DNA from 4 places in the Paenibacillus sp. R-74696 genome. Region 1 is predicted to be linked to each of the others. Evidence: predicted binding sites of a transcription regulator. Region 1 holds the regulator's gene; each other region holds the start of a gene.
The links. The regulator Rex, encoded in region 1, represses fermentation and respiration genes when NADH is low (regulators of the CRP and FNR family bind a similar motif). The targets are predictions, from matches to a motif close to TTGTGAAATATTTCACAA.
Positions count from the first base shown of each region.

Region 2: ACSR9A_RS10760 (formate/nitrite transporter family protein) is a predicted target of Rex. The motif match lies at 6,387-6,404, and genes of this name have one in related genera.
Region 3: ACSR9A_RS20020 (L-lactate dehydrogenase) is a predicted target of Rex. The motif match lies at 3,076-3,093, and genes of this name have one in related genera.
Region 4: ACSR9A_RS05380 (DUF1641 domain-containing protein) is a predicted target of Rex. The motif match lies at 2,530-2,547, and genes of this name have one in related genera.

Region 1 covers NZ_JBPULM010000030.1:108,623-116,264, forward strand. Annotated here, with positions in the region: gene ACSR9A_RS12205 (3-hydroxyacyl-CoA dehydrogenase family protein) at 1-717, opposite strand, end outside; gene ACSR9A_RS12210 (AAA family ATPase) at 873-2,372, opposite strand; gene ACSR9A_RS12215 (hypothetical protein) at 2,365-2,907, opposite strand; gene ACSR9A_RS12220 (hypothetical protein) at 3,054-3,581, opposite strand; gene ACSR9A_RS12225 (amidohydrolase) at 3,581-4,882, opposite strand; gene ACSR9A_RS12230 (redox-sensing transcriptional repressor Rex) at 4,863-5,519, opposite strand; gene dinG (ATP-dependent DNA helicase DinG) at 5,516-7,642, opposite strand, start outside.
Region 2 covers NZ_JBPULM010000027.1:87,562-95,203, reverse strand. Annotated here, with positions in the region: gene chrS (chromate efflux transcriptional regulator ChrS) at 1-193, opposite strand, end outside; gene ggt (gamma-glutamyltransferase) at 420-2,000, shown strand; gene ACSR9A_RS10775 (amidase) at 1,921-3,348, shown strand; gene ACSR9A_RS10770 (fumarylacetoacetate hydrolase family protein) at 3,349-4,266, shown strand; gene ACSR9A_RS10765 (L-lactate dehydrogenase) at 4,577-5,500, opposite strand; gene ACSR9A_RS10760 (formate/nitrite transporter family protein) at 5,530-6,327, opposite strand; gene ACSR9A_RS10755 (pectate lyase) at 6,610-7,281, shown strand; gene ACSR9A_RS10750 (histidine kinase) at 7,379-7,642, opposite strand, start outside.
Region 3 covers NZ_JBPULM010000042.1:69,685-77,326, reverse strand. Annotated here, with positions in the region: gene argS (arginine--tRNA ligase) at 1-1,639, opposite strand, end outside; T-box leader at 1,707-1,944, opposite strand; gene ACSR9A_RS20020 (L-lactate dehydrogenase) at 1,998-2,963, opposite strand; gene ACSR9A_RS20015 (EamA family transporter) at 3,365-4,396, shown strand; gene ACSR9A_RS20010 (iron-containing alcohol dehydrogenase) at 4,522-5,685, shown strand; gene ACSR9A_RS20005 (aminotransferase-like domain-containing protein) at 5,912-7,141, shown strand; gene ACSR9A_RS20000 (YwqG family protein) at 7,286-7,642, opposite strand, start outside.
Region 4 covers NZ_JBPULM010000018.1:232,087-239,728, forward strand. Annotated here, with positions in the region: gene ACSR9A_RS05365 (cation:proton antiporter) at 1-158, opposite strand, end outside; gene ACSR9A_RS05370 (MmcQ/YjbR family DNA-binding protein) at 345-689, opposite strand; gene ACSR9A_RS05375 (NAD(P)/FAD-dependent oxidoreductase) at 805-1,983, opposite strand; gene ACSR9A_RS05380 (DUF1641 domain-containing protein) at 2,015-2,443, opposite strand; gene ACSR9A_RS05385 (AI-2E family transporter) at 2,697-3,863, opposite strand; gene ACSR9A_RS05390 (substrate-binding domain-containing protein) at 3,895-4,887, opposite strand; gene modA (molybdate ABC transporter substrate-binding protein) at 5,071-5,949, shown strand; gene modB (molybdate ABC transporter permease subunit) at 5,946-6,620, shown strand; gene ACSR9A_RS05405 (metal-sensing transcriptional repressor) at 6,757-7,056, opposite strand; gene ACSR9A_RS05410 (MATE family efflux transporter) at 7,070-7,642, opposite strand, start outside.

The DNA of each region.
Region 1 (7,642 bases):
ATCGAGGCCGAAGCGGTCCGCCATCTCGAATGGACCATGCTGGAAGGAATAGCCGACACGCATCGCGCTGTCGATGTCTTCCGCAGAAGCGACACCTTCCTCCAATACGTGCAGAGCTTCGTTTATGAACAAGCAAATAAGGCGGGATGTTACGAATCCAGGGGATTCAAATACCATGACGCCTTTTTTATGAATAATTTCTTCAACGAAATGTTTGGTGCTTGTGAAGGTATCTTCGCTCGTTTTAAGACCACGGACAATTTCCACCAAATCGATTTTCAACACCGGATAGATGAAATGAAGCCCGATAACCCGCTCCGGATGTGCAGAGGCGCTAGCCAGTTCTGTCAAGCTGAGTGTGGACGTATTGCTCGCCAAAATAATTTCAGCGCCGCAAATGTCATCGATTTGGCTAATGACCGCCTTCTTGCTTTCCAGATCCTCCGTAATCGTCTCAATGACCAGCTCACATTCGGCCAGTGCATCATAGGACAGGGTCATATGAATACGATTCATAATCAATTTCTTCTCGGCCTGCGTCAAAGCCCATTTCTCGATCTGCTTGTCCAGGCTAAGCTCAATCATTTGCCTGCCATATGTCAATCTTTCTTCCGAAATCTCGATTAAATGAACGTCCAGCCCTTTCGAGGCCAACATTTCGGCAATGCCCTGGCCCATTGTACCTGCGCCAACTACGCCAACTTTTTTAATAGACATGATTCTCTCCTTGTCGTTTCCCTACACCATGTAAATGAGAAACATTCTCTTTATAGTTATGTTCAATGTTTATTATAACGGTTTTCTGAAAAAAAAGAAGACAGACATGTCGTCTGCCTTCAAATTGTAATAAATTGAGGGGTTTTCATGCTGTATTATGATGCGCTATGTGACAACTTCTTAAGCAATTCACGAAACTCGGCGCCGCTGAGCGTTTCTTCACGGATCAGAACATCTAGCGCGTCCAGAAAAACCTGGCGCTTCGGTGCCAGCATTGCAATCGTCTTGCCCATTAAATCGTCAAGGATGGAGCGATTGATTTTCGCCCATGCATCAGGCGTCATCATTTCGGGATGAATAATGCCTAGCTCCGTTAAGCCCGACTCGACAAGTGTGCGGACAATGTTCATCGCCTGGTCAAAGTCGCCACGCGACCCTGTGCTGCGATTTCCGTAGAAGATTTCCTCGGCCGCCGCCCCGCCAAGCGCAATCATAATTTGCCCATTTAGAAAATCCCTTGTGTATAAATAACGGTCCTGCTCTGGATTATGACGCACATAGCCTAGCGCCTGACCACGTGGAGACAAGGCAACCTGAGATACACTGCCCGGGCGGAGCAGCTCAGCTGAAATCGCATGGCCGAGCTCATGCAGCGCCACACGCTCGCGCTCCTCCTTCGTCGCCTCGCGGTCCGTCTTCTCGCCCATCATGACCTTGTCTATCGCCATAGCCAGATGCTGCTCTTCAATGACCTCGCTTTGCTCCCGCATCGCATAAATCGCACCTTCGTTCATGACACTCTCCAGTTGGGCACCGGAAAAGCCAAACGACTCGGCCGCTACCTTCTCCAGCTCAACCGTCTCGGCAAGCGGCTTATTGGCCGCATGAATATTCAATATTTGCTGGCGCGCTTTTTTGTCCGGCAGCTCTACCCCAATATGGCGGTCGAACCGTCCGGGCCTAAGCAGGGCGCTGTCGAGCATTTCTTTACGGTTCGTTGCTGCAATAATGAGCAGCCGCGGCGCCGTATCCGCATGAATACCGTCCATTTCCGTGAGCAGTTGATTGAGCGTTTGATCATATTCCCGATGCTGCCCGCCATCGCGCTTGCCCCCGATAACCTCGATCTCATCGATAAAAATAACGGCGCTTTCCTTGCCCGCTTTCTTCGCCTTCGTCCGGGCTTCTTTGAATAAGTCGCGTATCCGGCCAGCGCCGACGCCGACGTACATCTCTACAAATTCACTGCCGGAGGCAGCCAGATAAATTGAGTCGGTATATTGCGCTGCGGCTTTCGCCATTAGCGTCTTCCCAGTTCCCGGAGGTCCCGTCAGCAAAATCCCCTTCAAGGGCCGAATGCCCAGCTTGCTCAGTTCCTCATGTCGGACGAGAAAATCAAGCGCCTCGATCAACTCCTGCTTGGCCCGCTCCTGTCCGCCGATTTGCTCAAAGGAAAAGGGAACGCTGCTTGACACCTTCCGCCGCTTCGTTCCGGAAGCATGTGCGAATTTGCCTCTGCCAGTCGCTAAATACACGACAGCAGCTGCGATAATGACAAGCAGTACGAAAGGCATTAAATTCACATTTACAAATAAAAGAAAGGCAATGAATACCGGAACAAAGCCAATCGCCATTTCGATGCCGTATTTACGCATAACTGGACACCTCCAGCTGCGGGGCAACGCGCGGAAGGATGATATACTTCGTTGCCGTGCCATCTTTCAGCGTAATATAGACATTGCTATCATCGATATCGGTAATGGCCTCCACACCCGAATGTTCATCTGCCAAAGCTTTAAGTGCCTCCGGAATAGCAGAATAGTTTTTGTGCTCCATCGCTTCGGCCACTTTGAATAAAGACGATGACCACAGCTGATCCAGCTTCGCATTCGAGTCGGTATTCGCAATATCGAGCTGAATGTCGCGGCTCTGGGCGACAGATTTGCTTTGCTCGACTATCGTTTCATATACATGCTTTAAATCCGCTCCGGCTGTAAGCGTCAGCGGGAAAGTAATACGGTCCGTATCCATAATAGGTGTGTCGGATGAAGCAATGCCTTCTATTTGATCAACCGCCTTGGCAAGCGGAGCTGCGAATGCAACCTGATGATAAATGAGCCAGCCTCCAAACAAAACGAGGGCGGACGCAGCAGCTGTTAGCAAAATCGGCATGATCCTGAGTTTGAACATCGTAAAAATCCCCCTCTCAAAATGACGGTGATATACCAAACGCATATCAACTCCGATACACGAAAGTATATCACATCGCCTTTTGAATAAGGGGGTGTAATAATAGCCAGCAATTCCAGCTGTTACAGCTTAAGCATCCAATACAGCTAGGACGCCTTGTCACCTACTAAACTATATTGCTTCACAAATGCGCCATCGCGGAACGAATAATACGCATAATAATATTTCGTTATCGCTTCATCACGGCTGTAAAAAATTTCCCATACCGGCTCGCCGTTCAGCAATCCCGGCTGTGTCCTTTTAACATCCGCATCCGGCTTACTGCTCAGTAACGCAGATTCCGCCTGTTCTGCTGTAATATGTTCCGTTGCTTTCAGTGTAAGCACAGGACTTTCGACTGTTGTCAGAAATACGTAAACTTCTTGTTCATCCGCGGTCTTCCCTTTTACGACCCAGGAAATGCCATCCCACACCTGCTTCGTCATGCCCGTAACTTCCGTCAACTGTGCGGCTTCTACAGCATACGCCTTAATTGGAGCTTCCTCTGCCCATAATTCCTTATGCACAGCGCGGTAATAAACAATCGTAACGGTCAACAAGGCGATAACAAAAACAATTGAAATAAAGACAGCCCGTTTTACCGTCCAAAACGGCTTTCTCGTTCTCGCCCGCATTATGCCTTCAACAACCTCTCGAAGCTTGCCTGAGCATCGTGACGAATTTTCTCCTCATCGAGCAATGTGCATTCGCCATCCCGTACAACCTGACGCCCGTCTACCCATACATGCTTGACGTCGCGGCCCGAGCCCGCGTACACCAGATGGGACACAATATCCGTCTGTGGGTAAAAATGCGGCTGTTCAATATCGATGGCGATGAAATCCGCCTTCATGCCAACGCGCAGGCGGCCAATGGAATCTTCCTGCCAAATAGAGCGAGCGCCGTATACCGTGCCCATTCGCAAAGCTTCAATGGCTGGAACAACCGTAGGATCGCCAGAAACACCTTTATGCAGCAAAGCCGCAAGATTGATTTCCTTGAACAGATCGAGATTGTTGTTGCTCGCCGCGCTGTCCGTGCCTAGTGATACCGTTACACCAGCGCGAAGCAAATCAGGAACGCGGGCAATGCCGCTTGCCAGCTTGAGGTTGCTGACCGGGTTATGCGATACAGCTACTTTGCGGTCAGCAAGCAGCGCAATTTCCTCGTCATTCAAATGCACCGCATGAGCAACAAGTGCCGGACGAGAGAAGAAGCCTAAATTGTCGAGATGCTGAACGGGACGAACGCCATAATCGCGAACGTTCTGCTCTACTTCGGCAATTGATTCTGACATATGCGTGTGCAGCGGCAAATCATAATCATGAGCAGCCTGCACGAATTTCTCAATATAATCGGGCGGGCATGTATAAGGCGCATGCGGCGAAATCATCGTCGTAATACGGCCATTTGCCTTGCCGTTCCAATCGCGTGCGAAAGCTATCGCTTCCTCCAGTTTCGCTTGCTGCACATCCTCTGGGCAGAGGCCAATGACGCCGCGCGTCAGACAGCCGCGAATGCCGGACTGTTCCACGACTTCGGCCAGCTGATCCATGCGGTCATACATATCCACGAAAGCCGTTGTACCGGATTTCAGCATTTCTACCACGGCAAGCGCGCTGCCCGCACGTGTATCAAGGTCGATGTATTTGCCCTCCATCGGCCACATTTTTTGCTCCAGCCAGACTTGCAGGTTTTGATCATCGGAGTAGCCGCGCAGCAAGGTCATAGCTGCATGCCCATGCGTGTTTACTAGGCCCGGCATAAAAGCAAGCTTACTGCCGTCCAGCTTCTGCACATCGGCTTGCAGCCCAGTTGGAGCTTCTGCTCCGATATATGTAATGCGATCATCGGTCACAACCATATGCCCTTGAAGCACATGCTCGCCATCCTCCATCGTTACAAAACGTCCATTTTCAATCCAAATTTGGCTCATTTTCGTCATCCCTTTCCCTCTCCAAGTAATACGCCAGACTTAGCAGCTCTTTCGTAAAGTCAGCATGATGAATGCGAATTTCTTCTGGTACCTTCAATATCGCTGGGGCAAAATTGAGCAAGCCTTCAATGCCCGCATCTATAAATTGATTAGCAACGTTTTGCGCTTCAAATCCGGGAACGGTAATAATCCCAATTCGAATATTATTCTCCTCAACCGTATGTTTCAGCATATCCATCGGCATTACGGTCAAATTATTAATTTGCGAGCCGATTTTAGATGGATGCACATCAAACACCGCAATAATTTTCATATTGTCTTTAGAATATTTATTATAATTGCATAGAGCATGACCCAAATTACCCGCACCGACAAGCGCCACATTAATCGTCTGATCAAGCTTGAGTATTTGGCGAATTTTTTCAATTAAATACGTCACATCATAGCCGATACCCTTGCGGCCAAAATCACCGAAATACGCCAAGTCCTTGCGGATTTGCGCCGGATTTAAATCCAGCTTGACGCCAAGCTCCTGGGACGAAACGGTCTGCACCTCCCGGTTGTTCAGCTCGTTCAGCACTTGCAGGTAAATGGGGAGGCGTCTTACGACGGCCTCCGATATTTTCGTCTGCTTCACCCGTTCTCCTCCTCCTTCTCGGCACCAAGCCATTCTCTCATTCTCGGTACAATTTGTTCGATATGCATATGCTCAATTTTCGGTCCAGGCAAAGAATAGAGAAAATGCTTGCCATAATACGTTTCAATAACCCGTGTATCATAAATAATGACAATCCCTTTATCCTTCGCCGTTCGCACGAGCCTGCCAAAGCCTTGCTTGAAGCGAATAACCGCTTGCGGGATCGACAGCTTCATAAAAGGATTTTGCTTTTGGCGCTGCAGCAATTCCGACTTCGCCTCCAGCAGCGGATGATTCGGCGGTTGGAATGGCAGTCTGACGATAGCAAGGCAAGTTAAGGCTTCGCCAGGAATGTCAACGCCCTCCCAAAAGCTGCTTGTGCCAAGCAGCACAGACTCCGGCTGCTGTAAAAACCGCCGCGTCAGCTTCGTACGATTGCCGCTGTCGATGCCTTGGCCCAGCACTTGAATGCTGGTGGCCGCAAGCGCCGCCTTAAGCGGATCGTATACCTGCTTTAGCATTCGGTAAGAGGTAAACAGCACTAGCATTCTGCCATTTGTCTGCTGCACCGCATCTGCCAAGGAAGAGACGAGCATTGAAATAAATGCGGGCTCTCCCGCTGAGCCTTTAAGAACAGGGAAATTGCGCGGAATAATAACGAGCGCTTGTTCACGGTAATTAAATGGCGATGCCAGCTGCACGGTACGCAGCCTTCCCGCTTCTTCAAAGCCGCCAAGTCCAAGCTGCTCTTCAGCGAACTGGAATGATTTTTGCACCGATAGAGTGGCGGACGTTAAAATAATGCTGTCCTTCACATCAAATAAATACTGCTGAAGCTGGCTGCTCACATCAATTGGCACCGCATAAAGATGCAGCGATCGATGCTTGTAGGTCATATTGGCTTCCAGCCAGAACACGTCCGTCGTCTGATCGACCTTCATAAAGCTGCGCAGATCATCCTTGACTCTCGTCAAATCGCGTAAAGCGCCATTCAAGTCCGTTACAAGCGCCTGTACCGCCAGCTCATCAATGCGATCTTTAATCTCCTCGGACATTTTCTCAGCCGTCTTCAGCACGCGAATGAGCTCCGTATGAATATTGGTCTCTTCGGCGAGCACTTCGGACCAGCCTTCCGGGAGGCTGTCGCCTCGCAAACGGTACACAGATTGATTGTTTTCACCCGTCGCATCAGGAGAAGCTTGAACAAAGCTGTACAGCATCTCAAACAGCCTTTCCCAATGCTCCTTCACTTCCGTAAAGGCGGGAATAACGGTATCAATCGTTTCCAGCCAGCCTTGCACCCGCTCATCGCTTTCCTGCTGGAGATGAATGCGCAGAGATGGCAGCAGGCCGGAACGAGCGTCCTTAAACATACGCGTAAACGCATTGGTTATCGTATAGTAGCCGAGCTGCATGCCCAGATGCTTGCTTGCTACTTCCTCCACATGATGCGCCTCATCGACAATCAAATGGCTGTAGGTCGGCAGCAGCCGATGATCGGCCTGTATGTCTGTGAACAGCATGGAGTGATTCGTAATGCACACATCAGCTATATTGGCTTCATGCTTGGCACGATGATAATAACAGCGTTTAAACCAAGGACACGCCCGGTTCAGACAGGAATCTGCATCGCTGGCAACGGTAGACCAGAAGTCGGTCCCCTTGTTGCTGAAATTCAGCTCCTCTTGATCGCCCGTTTCCGTCTCGCCCAGCCACACGACCATTTGCGAGGCTGTAATCGCATCGTCAACAGGAGACATCATATCCCTTGTATTTATTTTACTTTCAAACTTGCGCAGGCACAAATAATTGCCTCTGCCCTTGAAGATTGAAGCCCGAAACTCTATCGGCAAAATCTGCTTAAGCAGCGGTACATCGCGATGCCTCAACTGCTCTTGCAAATTAATGGTATGCGTGCTGACGACTATCTTCTCATCCTGGCGGATACCATAATAGAGCGCGGGTATTAAATAGCCGAGAGACTTTCCTGTACCCGTTCCTGCTTCAATAAGCAAATGGCGTTTGCTGTCCAGCGAGTCAAACACTTCACGGAACATCGTCGTCTGCGCTTCGCGTTCTTCATAATTAGGAAATTGCTCAATAAAGCGCTGCTTGATTTCATC
Region 2 (7,642 bases), on a different contig from region 1:
CTGTGAAGCGTTCAATGACGCCATGCTCCAGCAGGGTATTGATTCTGGCTTGCACCGCTACGCGTGATAGGCCGATATCCTTGGCTAAATCGGTGTAAGATATTCTCCCGTTAATATGCAGGGCGGCGATAATTTTACGATCAATATCGTCAATGGCGTGCTCCGCTTGGGCGGGCGGCATTTTGGATTGCATGTGAAAAGCTCCTTTTGCTCTATTGAGCTAAAATGTCAAAACGTATGTTATAAGTTTGATTAGATTACGATACGAATAAATATATAACCAAATTCGTTCCTTATCAATATAAATTTTGCTGATATTGGGCAAAAAGAATTTTCTAGTTGCCACTAGCCGAGCCGCCATGTTACTTTAATACTCAATAGAGTATGTCAGATAACTTGACTCAAAAGGATGAGATCGCATGAACAAGCCGATAACCGGCACGAAGGCCATGGTTGTAAGCCCGCATCATCTTGCTTCGGCAGCAGGGGCGCGAATACTAGAACAGGGTGGCAATGCCTTTGATGCAGCCGTTGCGGTCAGCGCTTGTCTGGCTGTTGTCTACCCGCATATGACAGGACTGGGCGGCGACTCGTTTTGGCTCACTTACGCACATAAGGAGCAGCAGGTGAGAGCCTATAATGCCAGCGGACGATCAGGCAGCCTCGCGACGCGCGAAGCTTATGCTGGCGAAGCTGCGATTCCGGTACGCGGTCCGCGCAGCGCCATTACGGTTCCGGGTATGGTTGACGGCTGGCATGCCGTGCACAGCCAATATGGGCGTCTGCCTTTTGCGCAGGTGCTCGGCATTGCCATTGGTTATGCAGAGGACGGCTTTCCGATGTCGCCGGACCAATATGAAAATACGGTGCAGCATGCGGAGATGCTGGCACAAGTTCCAGCAACTGCGGCGGTATATTTGCCGCAAGGGCGCGCAGTGCAGGCGGGGGAGCGGTTTGTGCAGCGCGACCTCGCGGCGAGTCTTCGCGCCATTGCGGAGCATGGGCGCGATGCTTTCTATAAAGGCGATATTGCGGAGCGGATCGCGTCTTATTTACAAGGCAGCGGCGGGCTGCTAACCAAGGAGGATTTTGCCGAGCATTCGGGTGAGTGGGTAACACCGCTTATGGGCTCCTATCGGGGACATGAGGTGTATCAGGTGCCGCCAAACTCACAAGGCTTTGTGGCGCTAATGGCGCTGCAAATGTTGGAAAACTATGATCTGAAAAGCTACGGGCATGGCTCATACACGTATTACCACCTCATGATTGAGGCGCTTAAGCTGGGCTTCCGCGACCGCAATTCATATTTGACGGACCCTGCTTTTGCGGAAATTCCGCTTGAGCGCCTGCTGAGCTCTACCTATGCAAAGGAGCTTGCAGCTTCTATTAAGCTGGATGAGGCCTGCTCTATCGATACGAAGCCTGTCGGCAATGATACGGCCTATGCGGCGGTAGTGGACGAAGAGGGCAACACGGTTTCCTTCATTCAGAGCTTGTATTTTGAGTTTGGCTCGGGTGTTGTAGCGGGGGATACGGGCATTTTGCTGCAAAATAGAGGGTCCTTCTTCTCGCTGGAGCCCCAGCACGTGAACCGTTTGGAGCCGCACAAGCGGACTTTCCATACGCTGATGCCGGCTATGGCATGCCTGAACGGCAAGCCAAGCCATCTGTTCGGCACACAGGGTGGCGAAGGTCAGCCCCAGACGCAGGTGGCAATACTTACGCGGATGATTGATTTTGGCATGAATCCGCAGCAGGCGGTGGATGAGCCCCGCTGGGTATGGGGCCGCACATGGGGGGCGCAAACGCAGGAACTGAAAGTAGAAAGTCGCATGGCAGGCGAGGTTATTGCACAGCTTGAGAAAGCTGGACATGATGTTCGCCGCATGAAGGCGTTCGATGGCATTATGGGCCATGCCCATGCCATTACGATTAGTCCGGATGGGGTCATTAACGGCGGAGCCGATCCACGCAGTGATGGCGCGGCTATCGGCTGGTAGGCAGGTAGTTAATGATACAGAATTAATGATACAGAAATGGGCCGTATCGCTAGAACAGCGGCAGAATCGCGGCAGAACAGGAGAGGCAGCAAGCATGCAGCATAAAATAAACGATACGTTTCACGCCTTTATAAAGCCGGAGCTCACGCTTCCAGCAACTCATAAGGGCATTCTAGACGGCCTTCGCTTTGCGGTTAAGGATGTGTTCGCGATAAAAGGGCATGCCAGCAGCGCTGGCAACCCTGACTGGCTGCGCACGCACGAAGCAGCGGATTATACCGCCTCATCGATTGAAAGACTGCTTGCTGCCGGAGCGACACTGACCGGAGCAGCCCATACCGATGAGCTGATGTACAGCATCAATGGGCAGAACGCCCATTACGGCACGCCGATTAATCCAGCTTCGCCAGACCGCATACCAGGCGGCTCGTCCAGTGGTTCCGCCGTGGCCGTAGCAGCGGGGGCGGTGGATTTTGCGCTCGGAACGGATACGGGCGGTTCGGTTCGCGTGCCCTCTGCCTACTGCGGCGTATATGGCTTTAGGCCGACGCATGGCGCAGTTGCGATGGATGGCGTCATTCCCCTGGCTCCGAGCTTTGATACGGTAGGCTGGATGGCGCAAGGCAGTGCGCTGCTGCTGAAGGTTGGCGAGCTGCTGCTCGCTGCGGACACAACGGAAACAATCGATGCAGCGGACGTATTGCCGTTCAGCCGCTTGCTGATCGGAGAAGACGCATGGAGCAAGGCGGAATCTGCCAGTGCAGTTCAGCTGAGACAGCTCGTTGCTGAACTGGAGCCAGCTATGGCAAGTGCCGAGCGGCTGACGCTAGCCCCTGAAGGACTGGAGCAGTGGCTGGAAGTATTCCGCACCATTCAAGGGCTGGAAATTTGGCAGTCGCATGGCGAGTGGATTACGCGCGAGCAGCCTGCTTTTGGCCCGGGTATAGCGCAGCGATTTCGCTGGGCGAGCACCTTGCAGAGCGAAGATAGCGAGGAAAAGGTAGAGGAGCGGAGCAGTATTCGTACCAAGCTGCATGAACTGCTCGGTACGGATAGCCTGCTCTTCATCCCAACCATTCCCGGAACGGCGCCAGACCGCGACATTAGCGGAGATGCGGCAGACAAGCAGCGTGCCTTAACGATGCAGCTTTGCTGTATAGCCGGCTTGTCGGGCTTGCCGCAGGTGACGATTCCGGTTGGCGAGGTGGATGGTGCGCCCATTGGCTTATCCATTATTGCAGGGGCAGGGCAGGATTTGAAGCTGCTCCGATGGATAGACAAGCATGCGAATTTATGGGAACGAAGCTGGAGACCTAGCAGCGGAAATGAAGGGGAGGTAGCAACATAGATGAAGCTGGTAACGATCCATTACGAGGGTATCGAGCAAGCGTGCATCAACCTTGACGATCGCTATGTGCTGCTCCATACGATTAATCAGTTGGAGCAGACAGAATGGGCCATCAATGTGTTTGATTTGCTGAAGGATGGTCAACTGGACGAGTTGACGGCATGGTATAGCGGGGTCGGTCGAGAAAAGCTCGGAGCGATGGAGTCTGTGCCCAAAGAAGCGATAATGCCTGCGCCATTATATCGCCATCCCCGCAAAATTTGGGGTATTGGCATGAATTATGTAAAAGAAACGGTTGAGCGCGAGAAATTATTCGCTGAAGCCGATCCCGTCAGTTTTATGAAGCCGGATACGTCGCTTATCGGTCCGAATATGGCGATCGAGCTGCCTGCCCAGCAGACGGAGCATGTAACGGCGGAGGCTGAGCTGGCGCTCATTATTGGACGTACTTGCAAAAACATAACCGAAGCCGAGGCGCTGGACTTCGTAGCAGGTTTTGCCGTATCCGTCGATGTAACGGCTGCGGATATTCATGCCAAGCATCAGCGTTTTCTGACGCGGGCCAAAAGCTTCGATACCTTTTTTGGCTTAGGCTCGGAGCTGATTACGCGTGATGAATTCGCGGATTTGCCTCAGCTGGCAGTGGAAACCTGGCACAATGGCGAGCTTGCCCATCGCAATGTGCTGGCTAATATGATTTACCAGCCAGCCTACCTCATAGCCTTTCATTCGCAGGTGATGACGCTGCTTCCCGGGGATGTCATTTTGACCGGGACGCCTGGCGCAGTCGTCCTTCGCGATGGCGACGTCATCGAGGCGCGAATTCCCGGCTTTGAGCCCCTGCTGCATCCGGTTAAGGCGGGCGTGCCGTTTTTTCACCCAGCCCAGCCTAGCTCGGTTCGACCCGATCTGGACTGAAGAGGCTGCCTTTTTCGACAACCTCTGAAACTTTCAGCAAACCTTCCATTTCATCTAAGATTTACTTTACCTTCGTAATTTAGCCTTAAGGTGGGAGTGGAAATCCGGTTTGAAGGAGGATGAATTGAAATGGGATGCGGCAACAGCGACGGTCAGGATTAGCAGTAAGGCATAAGTTAAGAAATAAATGAGCACATCATTCAATAGAAAACAAAGAAGCCGATACCTCTTTTTCAAAAAGAGATATCGGTTTCTTTGCTAAGTAGCTATTTTTAAACACATGGTCTGGTGTTGCGTATTAAGGAGAAGTTTATGCCATCTCATCCCGAATCGACTCAATCAAGCCTTTCAGCTTATTCGCCGACTTCTGGAACAGCGCCGTTTCTTCGTCGGACAGCGTTAGCTCCAGAACGTTGCGGATACCGGTGCGGTCAACGACACATGGAACGCCGATGTACACATCGGATACGCCGAGGTAGTTGTCGAGCAGGGTTGATACGTTCAGCACAGCGCCTTCATCCTGCAGAATAGCGGTGCAGATGCGGTCAAGCGCCAAAGCGATGGCGTAATACGTTGCGCCTTTTGCTTCGATAATTTGGTAAGCGGCATCGCGTGTGCCGGTGAAGATCCGGTCCTTCTGCTCGTCGTTCAGTCCAAGCTCCGTACCCGCAACGTTCGACAGGCTCCATACCGGCAGCTCGGAATCGCCATGCTCCCCGATAATCGGCGCGTGGACGCTGCGCGGATCAATGTTCAGCTCTTCGCCAATCAGATAGCGGAAGCGCGCACTGTCGAGCAGGGTACCCGAACCGATGACGCGGTTAACGGGCCAGCGTGATTTTCGCAGGGAGAAGTAGCTCATGACGTCTACAGGGTTCGAAGCAATCAGCAGAATGCCATCGTCATTATATTTCAAGACTTCATCAATAATTTGGTCGAAAATCGCAACATTGCGCTTCAGCAGCTGAATGCGCTCTTCGCCCGGACGCTGCGCTACACCCGCCGTAATAATAATGATGTCCGCGCCTTTGCAGTCCTCGTAAGTGCCCGCCCATACCTTCGTGCCGCCAAGGAACGGCATGCCGTGGTTCATGTCGAGCGCATCGCCGATCGCTTTTTTCTCATTGGCATCAATGAGCACCAGCTCATCCATGCGGTTGCGAAGCAGAAGCGTATAGGCGGTTGTCGAGCCTACAGCCCCAGCGCCAATGACAACAATTCTTGATTTTTTCATATCCGATCTCTCCCCGTCTAATGGTGTACTTACTCTTGCGTGTGATCCTCTTTGTCGAAATAAGGCTTGTTCACGAAATAATACATATATGCCATTAAAACGCCGCCGCCAATCAGATTGCCGAGTGTGACAGGCACAAGATTGTGAATGACGCCGCCGTAAGTAATCGTGTCTGGATGGTCGACGACTAGTGCGATGGCGAAGGTGCACATGTTGGCAATGCTATGCTCGTAGCCCGAAATAAAGAAGCAGAAGACGAACAGCATCATCGAAAACATTTTTGCCCCGTCATGCTTCATGCCCATCGGAATGAAAAAGGCGAGACAGACAAGCCAGTTACATAAAATCGCCCGGAAAAACAGCTCCATTGACGACGTATGCATTTTTGCTTCGACCACGCTGAGCAGGAACGTATTGACCTTCTCGCTGTCGAACAGTCCGGTTGTCATAATGAGCAGCGCGAACACGGCTGCGCCTAGCAGGTTGCCACCGTAGCTTGTCAGCCACATTTTGATAGCGTCGGTCCATTTGAGCTTGCGCCGGAGCGCGGTAAACGAATAATAAAACGTATTGCCGGTAAACAAGTCGCCGCCACCGTATGCGATGAGAATAATAGCAGCTCCGAACGTAAGCGCGGCCATCGGATAAGCGAGTGGAGAATGCTCGGCGTAAAAAAAGTTACCCGTCTTGAAGGCGACGATAACGCCAAAGCCGATGAACATGCTGGCGAGCATGGACCTGGAAATATAGCGAATGCGGCTTTGCTTAAAAATCATATGCTTCTTCTGTGCGAGCTGCTCGACTTTGCGTAGCGCTTCTGTTTCCATGAGCCATCACTCCTCTTGCTGCTTACTGAGGTTAGAATAACACAGAGAGGCGCAATCGATTGTGACATTCATCACAGGTTACTGCGCAAATTGTTACAGAATAAGGGATTTTGGGCCATTTGGACAACTACTGAGCTAATGATTATTCCTGTAATGGCAAAAATTAGGTAGTCTTTTGGTAGATGCAAACGGAGGTGCACATCTATTTGCATAAAAGTAGAGGCATATAAGGATGAGGCTTCACCACAACCAAATTAAATGGAATAAAGGAGAGTTTATTCGATGAAAAAATGGATCGGTGCTCTATTGTCTTTGGCCCTTATTATTGCAATTGCTGGTGTGCAGCCTGCCCCTGTAGCGGCGGCTGAAGTTGTAAACGCTACCATTATTGTACCTAAAAATACAACCTACAATGGTCAAGGCAAAGTTTTTGTAGCGAACCCGAGCACGCTCGGTGATGGCAGCCAAGCGGAAAATCAAAAGCCAGTATTTCGTCTGGAGGCAGGCGCAACGCTGAAAAATGTTATTATCGGCGCCCCAGCTGCAGACGGCGTTCACTGCTATGGCAGCTGTAATATTGAGAATGTGACTTGGCAGGATGTAGGCGAGGACGCTTTGACGCTAAAATCTTCCGGTACGGTTAATATTACAGGCGGCGGCGCATATAAAGCCTATGACAAGGTGTTTCAAATGAATGCATCCGGCACAATTAATATTAAAAATTTCAAGGCCAATGACATCGGCAAGCTCGTTCGTCAAAATGGCGGCACATCCTATGCGGTTTCCATGAATGTTTCAAATAGCGATATTTCCAAGGTAAAGGATTCAATTTTGCGCACCGACAGCAGCTCGACAACGGGCAAAATCACTAACACGCGTTATTCCAACGTACCAACGCTGTTCAAAGGCTTTGCTTCCGGCAAAACCAGCCAATCTGGAAACACGGCTTATTAGGAACTCCTTTCAGCTGGAGCGTTGTGGCAGCCCGCTTAAGGCTGCTGCAACACTCCATCAGCTCGAAAAGATGACCGCCCCCCGTAAGTAAGCCTGTTTATACATCTTTAACAGGGTCTGTGCCGAGATTAGGCGGCATGGGCTCTGTTTCCCATTTTGCAACAATTAACATATCTATATGCCGGGCGGAGCGCAGCATATCATGCACAATCGTTTGGCGGAAGAGCATCTGCCACGGCTTCCTGCGCGACTGCCCAATAATGAGCTGAGTTGCTTGCAGGGCGTTCATTTTTTGCAGCAAAATCCCGCTAATCTCTTGGCGTTTGTTCGCAACACTTACGGCTAGTTGACCTCCAAGCCG
Region 3 (7,642 bases), on a different contig from region 1:
CAACCTGCACCAGCTTAAGCTTAACGATCCGCTCGCCAGCGTCCCCGGCAAGTACCTTGTCATGATGGTAAAAACGATTGAACGCCTGCGCGAGCTGGATCAAATATCTGGCGAGAATGGACGGCTCATGCCGCTTGGCAGCGTCACCCAGGGCGGCTGTGTAGCGCAAAAGCATCTTCATCAGCAGCCAGGCATAATCGCCTGTAACATGCTCATAATCGGCAGGCTGAGGGGCAGCAGCCACGTCGCTGCCGGCTGCTTTTGCCAATATCCGCTGCGTTCTGGCGTAAGCATATTGCACGTATGGGCCCGTCTCCCCTTCAAAATTCAGTACATCCTCCAGAACTAAATCGACCGCAAGCATTCTCGTGTTTTTGAGATCCCCGAATACGACGGCGCCAATGCCAACCGCCTCGGCCACCTCAAACTTTCCTGCAAGTGCAGGGTTCTTTTCCTCTATTTTCTGCAAAGCCCGCTGCACCGCTTCATCCAGCACTTCTTCTAGAAACACGACCTTGCCGCGGCGAGTGGACATTTTTTGCCCGTCCAGCTTCATGAGTCCGAAGGGAATATGCTTGCAGGCTGCTGCCCACGCAAAGCCCATTTTTTCAAGCACGAGAAACAGCTGGCGAAAATGCAGCGATTGCTCCGAGCCGACGACGTACAGCAGCTCGCTGCCCCTCATCTCTTCATGGCGATATATCGCGGTCGCTAGGTCACGTGTCGCATAGATGGAGGTGCCGTCGGATTTGCGAATGAGGCAAGGCGGCAGCTCATGCTCATCCAGACGGACGACCTGTGCGCCTTCACTTTCCTCCAGCAGCTGTTGCTCCTGAAGCTGCTGCACGACGGCATCCATTTTATCGTTATAGAAGCTTTCGCCGAGAAAATGGTCAAAGCTCACGCCGAGTCGGTCATACAGCTTGTTGAACTCCTTCAGGCTGTCAGCAATAAACTGGCTCCAGCAGCGAATGGCTTCAGCATCGCCAGCTTCCAGCTTGGCGAACCAGCCGCGCGCCTCATCCTCCAGCTCGGGGTGCTGCTCAGCTTCCTCATGGAAACGCACATACAGCTCCAAATACCCTTTAATGGGATCGGCTGCAAGCTGCTGCTCGTCGCCCCATTTGAGATAGGCGGTAATCATCTTGCCGAACTGCGTGCCCCAATCGCCCAGATGATTGACGCTGACCGTCTCATAGCCAACCTTGTGTAAAATATGATAGAGCGCATTGCCGATCATCGTCGAGCGCAAATGCCCGATGCCGAACGGCTTCGCAATATTGGGCGAAGACATGTCGATAATGACGCGCGCTCCATTCCCAATGGCTGCCTGCATAAGGCTTCCACTTTGCCAATCTGCGATAAGCTGCACTGCGGTCAGCTCCCGATTCCATTTGAAATTCAAATAGGGGCCGGAAGCCTGAACGCTCCAGCTCGCGTCTATCAGCAGGGGCTCAAGCAAAGCAGCGATGTTAGCAGGGCTTTGTTTCATCGTACGGGCCAAAGTAAAGCAGGGGAAAGCAGCATCGCCAAGCTCCTCATCGGGCGGATATTCCAGCAAGGGCCGAATTTCTGCTTCGGGCAGAGCGAGTGCATTAGCCAGAGCCAGCGCAATTTTGTCCATTAACAGCATCATCATCTTCCTCTCCAAAATAAATGTTCAGGCAAGAGCAGAGCAGCACGCAAAAAAGACCCCGTCTCTAAAAATAAGAGACGAGGCCTGTTATCCCCGCGGTACCACTCTTGTTGCCGCCTCCGCACAAAATAAAGGAAGGGCATCTCGCCGTTGTAACGGTGCTGAACCGGACGTCCCTAGCGCGATTACTCGTTTCAGGCCGCCATCTCCCGGGTGCGCTTCACCTAACCGTCCATTGCCGGCTTTCACTGTTCCGGCTCGCTTGAAATGGCGCCTATTTAGGTTACTCTCCCGTTCCTTGATGTTAATTAACAGCTATCATATCGAATCCTTTCAGAAAAATCAATCCGTTTTTAGTCGGCTATTCTTTCTCGGTTACGAGAGACAGGCTCTCAATCGCCTGGCGTATAATCGAGCATGAGCGCTCCATCAGCCGCTGCTCCCGCGTCGTCAGCTTGAGCTCGACGATTTCCTTAACCCCGCTGCGGGCGATAATGGCGGGTACGCCGGCGCATACTTGCCGCTGGCCATATTCGCCGTTTAATATCGCCGATACGGCAATAATGCGATGCTCGTCGTTTAGAATGGAGCGGGTAATATGCGCCAGTGCATTGCCAATGCCAAAGCTGGTCGAGCCTTTGCGCGTATAGATTTCCCAGCCGGCATTGCGGGTCTGCTCAGCGAGCGCTCCGAGCTTCACATGTCCAAAGCGCTCGGGATGCTGAGCCAAAATATGCAGCAGCGGCTTGCCGCCAACCGTCACATGCGACCAAGCGGGAAACTGTGACTCGCCATGCTCCCCAAGCACATAGCCCTGCACGCTGCGGGCATCAACGGGGAAATGCTCGCAGAGCAGCGTCTTGAGCCGCGAGGAATCGATGGACGTTCCGGTGCCAATCACTTGGCAGCGCGGCATGCCGGACAGCTCCCACACGACATACGTCACAATATCCACAGGATTGGCGGCCGCTACAAAAATTCCGCAGAACCCGCTGTTCATAATGCGCGGAATCATCGTTTCATAAATCTCGCGCACCGTATGCAGCACATCCAGCCGATCATCGCTGCCCACTGGATATGCCCCTGCACATAAAAGAATCACATCCACATCTCCGCACTGCTCCAGCGTTCCAGCAGCGACCTTCGTCCGACCATGGACAAAATCCATGCTGTGCGATAAATCGAGCGCCTGTGCGTAGGCCCGGTCGAACGTGCGGTCAATGAGCAGCAGCTCATCGCAAATCGACTGGTTAATTAAGGCATACGCGCAGCTAGAACCGACCTGACCGACACCTACAATGGCGACCTTGCGCCCTTTGTTTGCCATCCTTTTGCATCTCCTCTGCCGTTAACCTCTTTACGCTATTATATGCGGCAGCCAGCCCATCATGTGACGGCCATGTTCATTCCATGTTTGTCTATGTCACATGGATGAAAAAGCGTGAAAATATGCACATTTTTATCTGCCAGCTAGTGGAGGTGCAGGCTCTGTTTTTCAACATATCCACAGAGTTATACACATTATCAACAGTGTTCAAGTTAAGTATTTTCCGCTGCCTCCAATACTTATCCACATGTAAACAGGGAGGATTGTCCACAATGTGCAGGTCGGAAGACCTAAGGTTGAATAGAGATAAACCGCTTATTTTCGTGCATTTACAATCTAACCTTCAGCTGTCATGATAGGGAAAGTATGTGTGGGCAGACAGAGATGGAGGAATGGCATTCATGTGGCTTGTATTATCCTTGCTGGCGGCTACGAGTTTTGGGCTGCGGGGGATTTTGTATCATTGGACGAGCCAGCAGGCGCTTAATCGCAATGCGCTGCTGTGTGGAGTATTTTTCTCGGGAGCGCTGATTACACTTGTTTGTACGCTGGCAACAGGGTCGGCTTTCACCGTTTCATCGCTCATTGGGGTGCAGATGGGGCTGCTCTCTTTCGGGGCAAATGCGAGCATGTTCAAGGGCTTTGCCGTGGGCAAAGCTTCTATTGTTGCGATTTTGACCGCACTGCCTTCGGCGATTGTTGTCGTTGTCGCCTTCGCGGTATGGGGCGAGACGCTGAATATGGCGCAGCTAAGCTCCTTTATTATCATTATCGCGGGTATATTGCTGGTGCGTTATTCCAATGATATTACCCGTGGCAATTTGCAAGGAGCGCAATGGGGGCTGCTGGCCATGCTGCTGTTTGCCGGAAACGATCTGTCGGGAAAATGGTCGACGCTGATGGATGCGCCGTTGTTTCCGACGCTTGTCTGCATGTTCAGCAGCGGATCGATCTGCTTTGGGCTTTGGTGGCTGCGCGATATGCGCTCGATGCGTTTTGCTGCCCTGGCAGCAGGCCAAGCTGCGCAAGAAATAGCCGCTGGGTCCGCTGCAATGGCGGTTACTCCTGCAAATGCTGGTTTCACGGGTGGCGCTAGAAACGGGAATACGAGTCAAAACGCTAAGCCAATCGCAGCTGCTGAAGCTAAAGCAGGCAATTCAGCAGGCTTGGTGATCAAAAGGAGCTGGAGCTTCCGCCGCACGTTTTCCGTCGGGATGGCAGTCGGCATTACCAATGCGGTTGGCATGATGTTTATTGTGACGGCTTTTGATGTGGGGAAGGCGGGACTGGTGTCGGCGGTAACGGCGCTTAATGTACTGATTGTGCTGCTGTATACACGCTTTGTCGTCAAGGAGCGCTTCTCCAAATTGGAGACGATCGGGATATCTACTGCCTTTGCAGGCATTCTGCTTATGCGTTTGTATGGTTCATAAAGCGGAGCAGCCCGCGCTGAATACAGGCGAGTTAAGTACGAAACGTCTATAACTTTAGAAAACTCAGTGAAAGTGTTATAATACAACCGTTCACTTATTTTAATTAACGGGAGGTTTCACTTACTATGAAAGATTTTGAATTGTACAACCCTACCAAGCTCGTATTCGGAGCAGGGAAGGTACAGCAGCTTGGAGAGCTGGTCAAGCCATACGGGACGCAAGTTCTGCTCGTATACGGTGGCGGAAGCATCAAGCGTTCGGGGCTTTATGACGAAGTGATTTCCCAATTAAATAGCATTGGCGCAACCGTTCATGAACTGTCTGGCGTGGAGCCGAATCCACGTCTGACGACGATTAATAAAGGCATCGACATTTGCCGCAGTGAAAAAATCGAATTTGTGCTCGCCGTTGGCGGCGGCAGCGTGCTGGATGCTTCCAAGGCGATTGCAGCTGGGGCGCTCTATGAAGGCGACGTATGGGATTTCACGATCCGTAAAGCGGTCATCCAAGAGGCCTTGCCTATCGGCACCGTGCTGACGCTTGCTGCTACTGGCTCGGAAATGAACGGCAACGCGGTTATTTCCAACTGGGAAACACAGCAAAAACGCGGTCTTGGCAGCAAGCTTGTCTATCCGAAGTTTTCGATTCTTGATCCGAAGCTGACGTATTCCGTACCGAAGGATCAGACAGCGAACGGCATCGTCGACATTATGTCTCATGTGTTCGAGCAATATTTCTCCCTGACGACCGATACGCCGCTGCAGGAGCGCTTCGCTGAATCGATTTTGCAAACCGTTATTGAAAACGGTGAAAAAGCAATCGAAAATGGCTCTGACTATGACGCCAGAGCGAACTTGCTGCTTGCCGGCACCTTTGCGCTCAACGGCACGCTGCCGATTGGCGTTGTGACGGACTGGGCGTCGCATGGCATTGAGCATGAGGTAAGTGCGATTTATGATATCGCCCATGGCGCAGGGCTTGCGATCATCTTCCCGAACTGGATGAAGCATGTGTATCAAGAGCGTATCGACCGCTTCGTGCAATACGCAGTACGGGTATGGGGCATCGACCCGAGCGGCAAATCCGATGAGGAAGTGGCGCTTGCGGGTATTGAAGCGACACGCGCCTACTTTACGCGCATTGGCGCGCCTGCAACACTCGGCGAGCTGGGCATTAACGGCGAGAACATCGACCGGATGGCGGCGGAAGCGACCGTATTCGGCCCAATCGGCTCCTTCAAGAGCCTGGACAAGGAAGCAGTCAAGAGCATCTTGACGGCGAGCTTGTAAGTCAGGCAGCTTTCTAGAAGCATTCAGGTACTGCTGCGCAAGCAGCACGCCTGAATGCTTTTTTTCTGGCCAGCGATAGACCCAATTATTCTCGAATGCTTGTAATTTCAATGATGAAATAGAAAATCTCTATTATCCGTGCTGTTGACCGCTGCATATATGGAGTGATAAGTTAAATTCATATAAAATAATCGGAATAATCGGATATTTGAGGAGGCTTTTTCATATGGGAGATCAAGCAGCAGCGTATCGTTTTGCCCGCAACTTGCCCGCACGATCGATTGGTGGAACGAAGGTGACGGATCCGCAGCATGTTCATTTGTCCTATGGTTTTCCAGCAACGGATTTGCTGCCGGTTGAGGAGCTGCAAGCAGCGGCGGAGAAAGCGCTGAAATGGGACAGGGCGGATGCGCTCCATTATTCGGGAGCGAAGGGACCAGCCCGTGTCAGGGATTGGGTGCTGGCACGTTCCCGCAAGTTCGGCATTCATGCCGGGGCGGAAAACTTTATTCCGACCTTTGGCGCCATTCAAGGCATTGATCTGACTGCGCGAATTTTGCTTAACCCGGGAGATGAGGCTTGGGTAGAAGCGCCAACCTTCTTTAATGGCCTGCAGGCTTTCCGTGCAGCGGGTGCCGTCATCAGGTCAATCCCCGTTGATGAGCAGGGGCTTCAGGTCGAGCTGCTGGAGGCGGCTTTGAAGCAGGCGGCTGAGCGCAATGAGCCGATACCGAAGCTGCTGTATTGCATGCCGAACTATCATAATCCGACGGGCGTCAGCCTGTCGCTTGAGCGCAGGCAAAGGCTAGCGGAGCTGGCGGTGGCCTACAATTTCCTCATCCTTGAGGATGATGCTTATGCCGAGCTGAATATTAGCGGTGATACGCTTCCTGCGATCTATTCGTTTGCGCCGGAGCAGGTCATCTACGTCAGTACGTTCTCGAAGACGCTGGGTCCTGGGCTGCGCCTTGGCTGGGCAATTGCCGCACCGGAGGTCATTTCGCATATGGCGACGCTGTCGCTGGGAAGCCAGCTCAATCCTTTTACCCAAGAGGTAGTCGGCGAATTGCTGCAGCATTATGGGTTCGATGAGCAGGTTGAAAAGCTGACCGAGCGGTATAGGACGCAGCGAGATACGATGATTCGAGCGCTCAAAAGGGAGTTTGCGGAGCATGTTGTGGTGCAGGTGCCAGCTGGCGGATTTTTCGTCTGGGTGACGTTTGATGAGCAGGTAGATGTGAGGCAGTTTGCGCCAGCTGCACTGGCGAAGGGGGTCAGCTTTGTGGCAGGCAATGCTTTTTTCGCCGATGGGCAGGGCTCGCATCATTTGCGGCTATGCTTCAGCTTTTGCATCCCGGAGCAGATCGAGCGCGGCATTAAGGCGTTGGCAGAAGCTTATTTTGAAGCTTTGCAAGGCCGAGCAGCGCAGCAAGCTGTTACTGAGCTGCAAGCCTAGAACCGAGCCTAGCTGGCGATCCGCAGCATCTTGAGATCCACCTTGTCGATTCCCAACCTAAAGCGCGAAGCCTCGCCGTCAGCAGAAAATCTGCGGGGTGAAGCTTCGCGCTTTTTATATAATCCATCTGTTCCTTTGAGAGGACTAGCTAGAGTAAATCGAGCAGTAGGTACGGCTGAAATTGCGAGCAAGCAAGTCCTCTTTTCGAATGAAAAAATGAATGACGCCAGCATTTTGCCACTGAAAGCTGACCCGTTCATTGCTGTCAATTTCCAGCAGCATAATCATATCCTCGATTTCCGCTTCGGCACGCTCTCGGCTTTTGCCAAGCATGTCCGCCAAATGCTTCATCGCCTTCTCGCTGTCATACTCGGCCGTCTTATCCGCCAAAATGAATAGCGCCGCTTCCAACTCGGCGTCATGATGCTGCCCGGCCGGATAGCCGAACATCGTTCCCCAATTGGTTTTGCGATCCCCCTGCATCTCGGCGGCAAGCTCAAA
Region 4 (7,642 bases), on a different contig from region 1:
AGCCAGTCGCTATTGTCGACCCAGCCAAGCAAAGCAGGACCGACGACTATTCCTGCAAGCAGCTTTCCGAGTACAGCAGGCTGACCGAGCTTAACGGAGATCGCCCCTGCGATTTTGGACACCGCAATAATTAGCATTAACGTTAAAATAAATTCCATTTCATCCTCCTCCTTTTGCAGCAAAAAAACGTAAAGAAGGAGCCCGCATATATACGGGCTCCTTACAAGCAGACAGAGAAATCCCGTTGTTGACAGACTCCTCCAAAAAACATCTTTTTATTCAATTACAAGCTCAATGCTTTTATTATACCTGAAATGAGCCTCTAAAACCATACTTTCAGCCCATTAACTTCCGCTCAAGCTCTCGCGTACCGCCTTCGGAAGCGACTTCACCACCAGCTCATAGGAGTGGGTGATCATGCTTTCGACCTCTTCCGGCTCCAAGCTGCCGTCCAGCAGCACCGTATTCCAGTGCTTCTTGTTCATATGGTAGCCGGGAATAACCGCCGCATGCTGCTCGCGTAAATTTTCTGCAATGATGGGGTCGCATTTGAGCGATATCGATTTCCGGTCGTCTGAAATCAGGGCAAACATCTTTCCTTCTACCTTCATAACCAGCGCTTCCGGCCCGAAAGGATAATCTTCAAAAGCGCCCTTCTTGCCCAGGCAATATTCAACATAATGCTCCATAGCCGTTGTCCCCCTTTCTTCTTATCGTACCATCTTCCGTTGAAAAAAATAAAGTTCCCGCCCAAACAGCTGCTGCCGTTTAAACGAGAACTTATTATGGTTATTCATAATTAAATTAGTAAACGAGCGAGAACAAGCCGTTAACATGCGTCAAGTAACGAACGTTACTTGCTTCCTTCATCAGGGAAGCTGCAGTGCCTCTCAGACGAAGCTGGCTTGCGCCAATTGTTCCGATTGCATCTTTGCGGCCAAGGCTCGCAAGAACGCCGGAGTTAACGAATTCAAACGATTTTTGCGGCAAGCCTTTGGATTGCGCGAACAAGTTATAGCCGATTGCTTCGCCCATTTGCCATGCGATTTGTGCACTTGGCGGATATGGACGACCATCCGGGCTAAATACAACTGCGTTGTCGCCAGCCAGGTAAACTTCAGGATGCGAAGTCGATTGCAGGAACTCATTCACAGTCGCACGGCCACGGTTCACTTCGATACCGCAGTTTGCTACGACAGGGTTGCCTGTAACGCCGCCAGTCCATACGAATGTGTTAGCCACAAGCGTTTGACCGTCTTTCAAAATAACTTCGTTGCCTTTTACTTCTGTAACCGCAATACCCATCAGCAATTGAACGCCGCGTTTCTCAAGGCTTGCTTTCGCACGGTCAACAAGCTCTGCAGGGAAACCAGCCAGGATCGACGGGCCTGCTTCAACATTGTATACCGATACTTCGCTGATGTTTACGCCGCTTTGCTCACACCATTTTGGCAGCATGTCGGCAATTTCACCGATCAGCTCAATACCAGTCAGGCCGCCGCCGCCAACAACGATCGTTGCGTCAGCTTTGTTTTTCGATTTTGCATACGCAGCAAGGCGCTCTTGAATGTGCGCGCTCACGCGGTTAGCTTCCTCAACCGATTTCAGCGTCAGGCTGTTCTCTTCAAGGCCTGGAATGCCGAAAAATGCCGTTTCGCCACCAAGAGCGATAACAAGCGTATCGTAGGAAGTTTTTGCACCGCTGGAAAGGTGAACTTGCTTCTGGTCCGGATCAATTTTGTCGACAGTGTCGATAACCAAATTGATGGATTTATCTTTGAACAGCTTCGTCAGCGGCAAAGCAACGTTGTTCTCATGAACGCCGCCAACAGCCAGACGATGCAATTCAGTTACGATTTGGTGCGATGGAATACGGTTAACAACGGTAATGCTTGCTTCCTCGGGGGATAAATGTTTGCGAGTTGTCAATGCGCTCAGCAAACCACCATATCCGCCACCCAAAATCAAAATATGCTTAGACATACTGTTCCTCCGTTCTCATTCTGATCCGATCTTAACGTTGTTTGTTGCGCTCAGCCAATACATCCAGGAACGATTGCGCGAAACGCAATGTTTGTTGAACCTGAGGATCTTTCAGCATTTTGAGAATGCCGAACAGACCGATTGTCGTAGGCTCTGCTTGTGCACGATCATTTGCTTCTACAGCAGCCGATGCAATGCCTTTAGCCTTGTCCGTAATCGGCTTAACGAATTCCTCAATACCATGCTTCATGTCGCCCATAAGTACTTGATCATTCGCCACAGTTGTTGCTACATCATAAGCTTTGGTCATCAAAGTAACCATTTCAGCAAGCTTAGGCAAGCTTTCTACCAGCTGATTCAGCGAGCTTTGGATTTCCGGTTTAAGCAATTGCTCCAGAACGTCCAGTTCACTACGTACAGATCCCGTCTGTACTTCTTGCTCTGTTAATGTTTCCGACATACGAAAAATGCCTCCCTTGCGTTGTTTGTTGCATGATTAGTTAAACGCCGTTACAACGGCAAGCCGCCTCTGAAAAAAGCCTGAAATTGTGAAATGTTTCACAATAAGGGCGCATTATTAGAGGGACTTGACCACACTCATGTTCATTTTATTCCTTTGCGACAAAAACTGCAATTACAACTTTTAGATCCTTTATTATATTTTAATAAAAGGACTGCTTATGCCAGCAGTCCTCCGTTTTATAATGCTTATATTATAGCTTAAAATCATTATCCGCATTCACTTCCTCCGCTGCGTAAAGCGGGGAACGCGCCTGCAGCCAGTGGAAGAAATTCGTTGCGATAACCTTCAGCACAGCATAGCCTGGGACGGCTAAAATAATGCCCCCTAATCCAAACAAATTTCCAGCGGTCAAAATGACGAAAATAATCGTAATGGGATGAATCTTCATGCTTTTCCCCATAATTTGCGGAGAAATAAACTTTCCTTCAATCAGCTGGACAATCGTCCAGATCACAATCATTTTAAGCAGCATGACGGGTGAGGTTACCATCGCTACAATGAGAGCGGGCGTAATCGCGATAGCTGGACCCAGATACGGAATAATAGCTGTACAAGCAGCGATCAGCGCCAGCACTAGCGAGTACTCGAGCCCAATAATCAAATAACCGATATACAGCAGCAGGCCAATACAGAAGCTCACAATAATCTGCCCTCTTATGTAGCTGCTGATTTGGCCGTTCATTTCGCCCATAATACGCTTCGTGTGTGCTCTCATGTTCGTTGGCAGTATAGCAGCAATATAATTCGGCAGCTTCTTGCCATCCTTCAGTAAGTAGAACAGAATAAATGGCAGTGTAATGACCGCAAGCACAACATCTTTAAGCGCTCCCACGAAAGACCCTACACTTTGCCACACGCCATTTAGCAGCTCCGTTCCCCGCTTCGTAATATTGCCGCTCAAATCTGACGGATTTATATTGAGCCACCGCCCAATTTCCCGCAGGTCGCCGCTGTGCATCAGCTCATCAAACTTCGTTCGCAGCTGATCCGCATAACCCGGTAAATTTTCGACCAGACTTACGACCTGTGTGCTTACAATTGGAATAACCACCGTCAGCAAAATCGTCAGCAAGCCCAAAATGACCGCAAAGATTACAAAAATAGAGTAAATGCGCGGAGCCTTCTTCGTCTCCAAATAGTCAACAATCGGATTTAGCAAATAATAAGCTACACCAGCTAAAATAATCGGCAGCAGCACCGTCTTGAACAATACGGTGAGCGGCGTGAACACGTAGGAGATTTTGCTCATGACGAAAATATTCAAACTTACCAGGAGCAGCACGAGCAGAAATATAACAAATTTATTATTTAAAATAAATTGTACAAACCGCTCTGTTCCTGTTTTAAAATGGTTCATCCGCTGTTCCTTCTTCCTGCTTTTGATGTTCTCAGCTTTCCGCGGTAATTTCCCCGGTACGGGTTAAATCATACCCTTCGATAGCTCCCAGCTCCTGCTTGAAGCTTTGCGACTGTAAAATGCGAATGACCGCATGAATAAAAACTTGATTGTCCGGCTTCTTCAACATAACCAAGTCATATTGCTCCTGAACAAGCGGAATATAGGTAACGCGGGAAACGTTCGCTGCAGCCCTCTCCGTTCCAATACCCACATCGGCCTCGCCTGACGCAACCTGCGCAGCTACTCCAAGATGATTCGTCTGCTCCTGGTCATAGCCCGTTATGGAAGCTGCCGGAATATGGTGCAGCCTCAGCTGCTCATCGAGCAGCACGCGTGCGCCGGCACCGCGCTCGCGGTTGATAAGGCGCAGTCCCGGCTTCGCCAAATCGGCCCAGCTTGCCAGCTTAAGCGGATTTCCCTTTTGCACGAACAAGCCCGCGCTTCTCGTCAGCAAATGCACAACGATATAAGGTGCTCCAATCAATAGTTTACGAATATAGGGAACGTTATATTCCCCTGTATCGCCATCCAGCAAATGCGTGCTGACAATGTCAGATTCTCCTCTATACATCGATACTAGGCTGTCCATACTGCCGACGTAGGAGCGCAGCGGGCGCAGCCCCAAGCCCTCCCGCTCGATATGCTTGGCTAGAATATCTAGGCTCATATCTTGTCCGGTAATGACGATAGGACGTCCCCCGCCAGCAGCTGCTGAGGCAGCGCTTCTGTCCGATAAATCCTGTGCGTACACGTGTGGAGTACCTTGATGCTGGGAAGCTGTTGACTTGCTGGCAGGCATATTAGCCTGGAGGCCTTTAGCCCGCAGCTTGTATGCTTCCAGATCGGAAGCATCAATTCGCATCTGCTTCCCTACCCGGTAGGACGGCAGCTCTCCTTTTTTAATTAAATCGTATACCGTGAGCTTGGAAATTTTTAATAGCTTGGCGATTTCTTCAGTTGTATATGAGATGTCAGCGGACATATTGGATCTCCTTAGCCTCGCTCAGCCTAGGTTGCGGGCTGAATTTGGTCATTATTTTCATACCTTTAATTGTAGCATAATATATTTCAAACATCCCATCTCCCTTTACAGTAGAATTGACACCAGTCTATAATGATATTTAGATATAAATAGATATAACAAACCATATTTGGAGGAGAGTTTATGTTTACACATTTCAAGAAACCTGCTGTACTATTTTTCATGTTGGCTGTGCTGCTAGTATGCGCGGCGTGTGGCGCGAACAATACCGGAACGGCTGCAACGGATACAAGCACAAGCAGTCCTAGCCCTGCTGTTGTAGAATCGGCATCGCCGCAAGCGAGCGAAGCTGCCGCACCTATCGAAAACGTAGCTTTAACGATTTCCGCTGCTGCCAGCTTGACGGATGCCCTGCAAGAAATCAAGCAAGCTTATGAAGCTGCAAATCCATCTATTTCCTTAAACTTTAACTTCGGCGCTTCTGGCGCATTGCAGCAGCAAATCGAGCAAGGAGCTCCCGCTGATTTGTTCCTTTCGGCTTCTTCCAAAAACCTGAAGGCGCTCGTTGAAGGCGGCTTTATTGGCGAAGATCAGCAAAAGAAGCTGCTGGCCAATGAACTCGTTATTGTAACGGGAGCTGACAGCAAAGTTCAAGTAGCAGCTATTGCTGATCTCAGCCAGGATACCCTTGGCAAAATCGCAATCGGTATTCCAGAAAGCGTTCCTGCCGGCAACTATGCAATGGAAGCTTTGACGAACGCTAAGCTGTGGGATAGCTTGCAATCCAAGCTTGTCCAAGCGAAAGATGTGCGCCAAGTACTGCAATATGTAGAAACAGGCAATGTAGACGCTGGTTTCGTCTATCGTACAGATGCTTTGACTTCCGATAAAGTCACAATCGCTGCTGCTGTTGACCCGGCAACTTACACACCCATTGTATATCCAATCGGTATTGTAAAAGAAACAAAGCATCAAAGCGAAGCAGAAGCTTTTTACGCTTACCTGCAAACAGCCGATGCGATGAACGTATTCACTAAATACGGGTTCTCCGCAGCGCAATGATTGGGGCAGGCATAGATTGGCCCGCATTTTGGACGCCGATCCGGCTTTCTCTTCAGGTTGCCTTACTATCGAGTGTTGTAACCCTTTTGCTTGGAGTCGTCATTGCAAAATGGATGTCGAAAGCAAAGTTCAAAGGCAAGCTGCTGCTTGAAACGCTATTCATGCTGCCGCTCGTGCTGCCGCCTACAGTCATTGGTTTCCTGCTGCTTGTGTTGCTGGGCCGCAGGGGCTGGATGGGCAAGCTGATTGAATGGGTATTTCATGCACCGGTCATTTTTACCTGGTGGGCGGCGGTTATCGCTTCCATTGTCGTTGCCTTCCCCCTCGTCTACCAGACGATGAAGGTTGGCTTCTCAGGAGTAGATCATCATCTTGAGGATGCGGGCCGCTCCATGGGCGGCCACGAATGGCAGATTTTTCGCTATATTACGCTGCCGCTTGTATGGCCATCACTTATCAGCGCTTATATACTCGGCTTCGCCAGAGCGCTCGGTGAGTTTGGCGCTACGCTCATGATTGCTGGCAACATTCCAGGTGTTACGCAGACGGTACCAACCGCGATCTACGTCGCCGTAGACGGGGGAAATATGACGATGGCCTGGGCATGGACGATGGCCATTGTTCTAATTTCCTTCCTTATGCTGGCGTTCACCCGAAGAAAGACCGAATAGCCGTATAGAAAAAATACACATAAAACAAGCCGTGCTTCTCTTCAGTAGAGAAACACGGCTTATCTTACTGTTAACTGGTAACCGTTCACTGTTTATCAGGTATCCGTATCCCTCTGTATCCCGTAAGCAGTTAGGGCTAGCGTATAAAATGCTCCAGCGCCTTATTCAAATCCTCCAGCGTTTTCTTCTCCCCATGGTGAATCGCATCCACCACACAGCTTTCCAAATGATCCTTAAGCAGCAGCTTGGCCGCATTATCGAGCGCCTTGCGCACCGCCGCGATCTGCAGCAAAATATCCGAGCAGTCGCGTCCATCAGTCGTCATTTCCTTCACCGATCGAACATGCCCTTCAATACGAGCCAAGCGATTAATAATTTGTTTGCGATGCTTATGTTCATGCGTATGTGTATGCGTGTGTGTATGATCCTGCTCCAATGTACATCCTCCTCTACTCACCTCGAGGGATCGCCTGCTCCGCATGCAGTCGAGACTTGAAACGCTGCATCAAATAAACAGATCGCATCAGTTGATCAATCGCGCTGACCAGCCAGACGCCTGCAATACCCATCTGAAAATGCAAGCACAGCACATAAATGCCCAGCACTCGTATTCCCCATATACCAATGATTGTACTATACATGGGGCTCTTCGTGTCGCCTGCCCCTTGCAGAGCTCCTGCAATGACTAGGCTTATCGCCAGAAACGGCTGAGCAAACGCATCAATTCCGAGGGCAGTACGAACCATCTCAACGATGACGATGTCGCCTGTAAACCAACTTGCAGCTATTCCTGAGCCAAGCCAGAATACAATGCCTATTAAGGTCATGAACACAACGGCTATCCATGCAGTCAGCAGCCCATATTCATAGCTATCCCGCGCTCGCCCCGCTCCCAATTGCTGACCGACAAGCGTTGTAGCCGCTACCGCCAAGCCATAACCGGGCAAATAAGATAGCGCAATGACATTGCCTGCTATCAAATGCGCAGCATATACTTCGGTACTAATCCGAATAACGAGTCC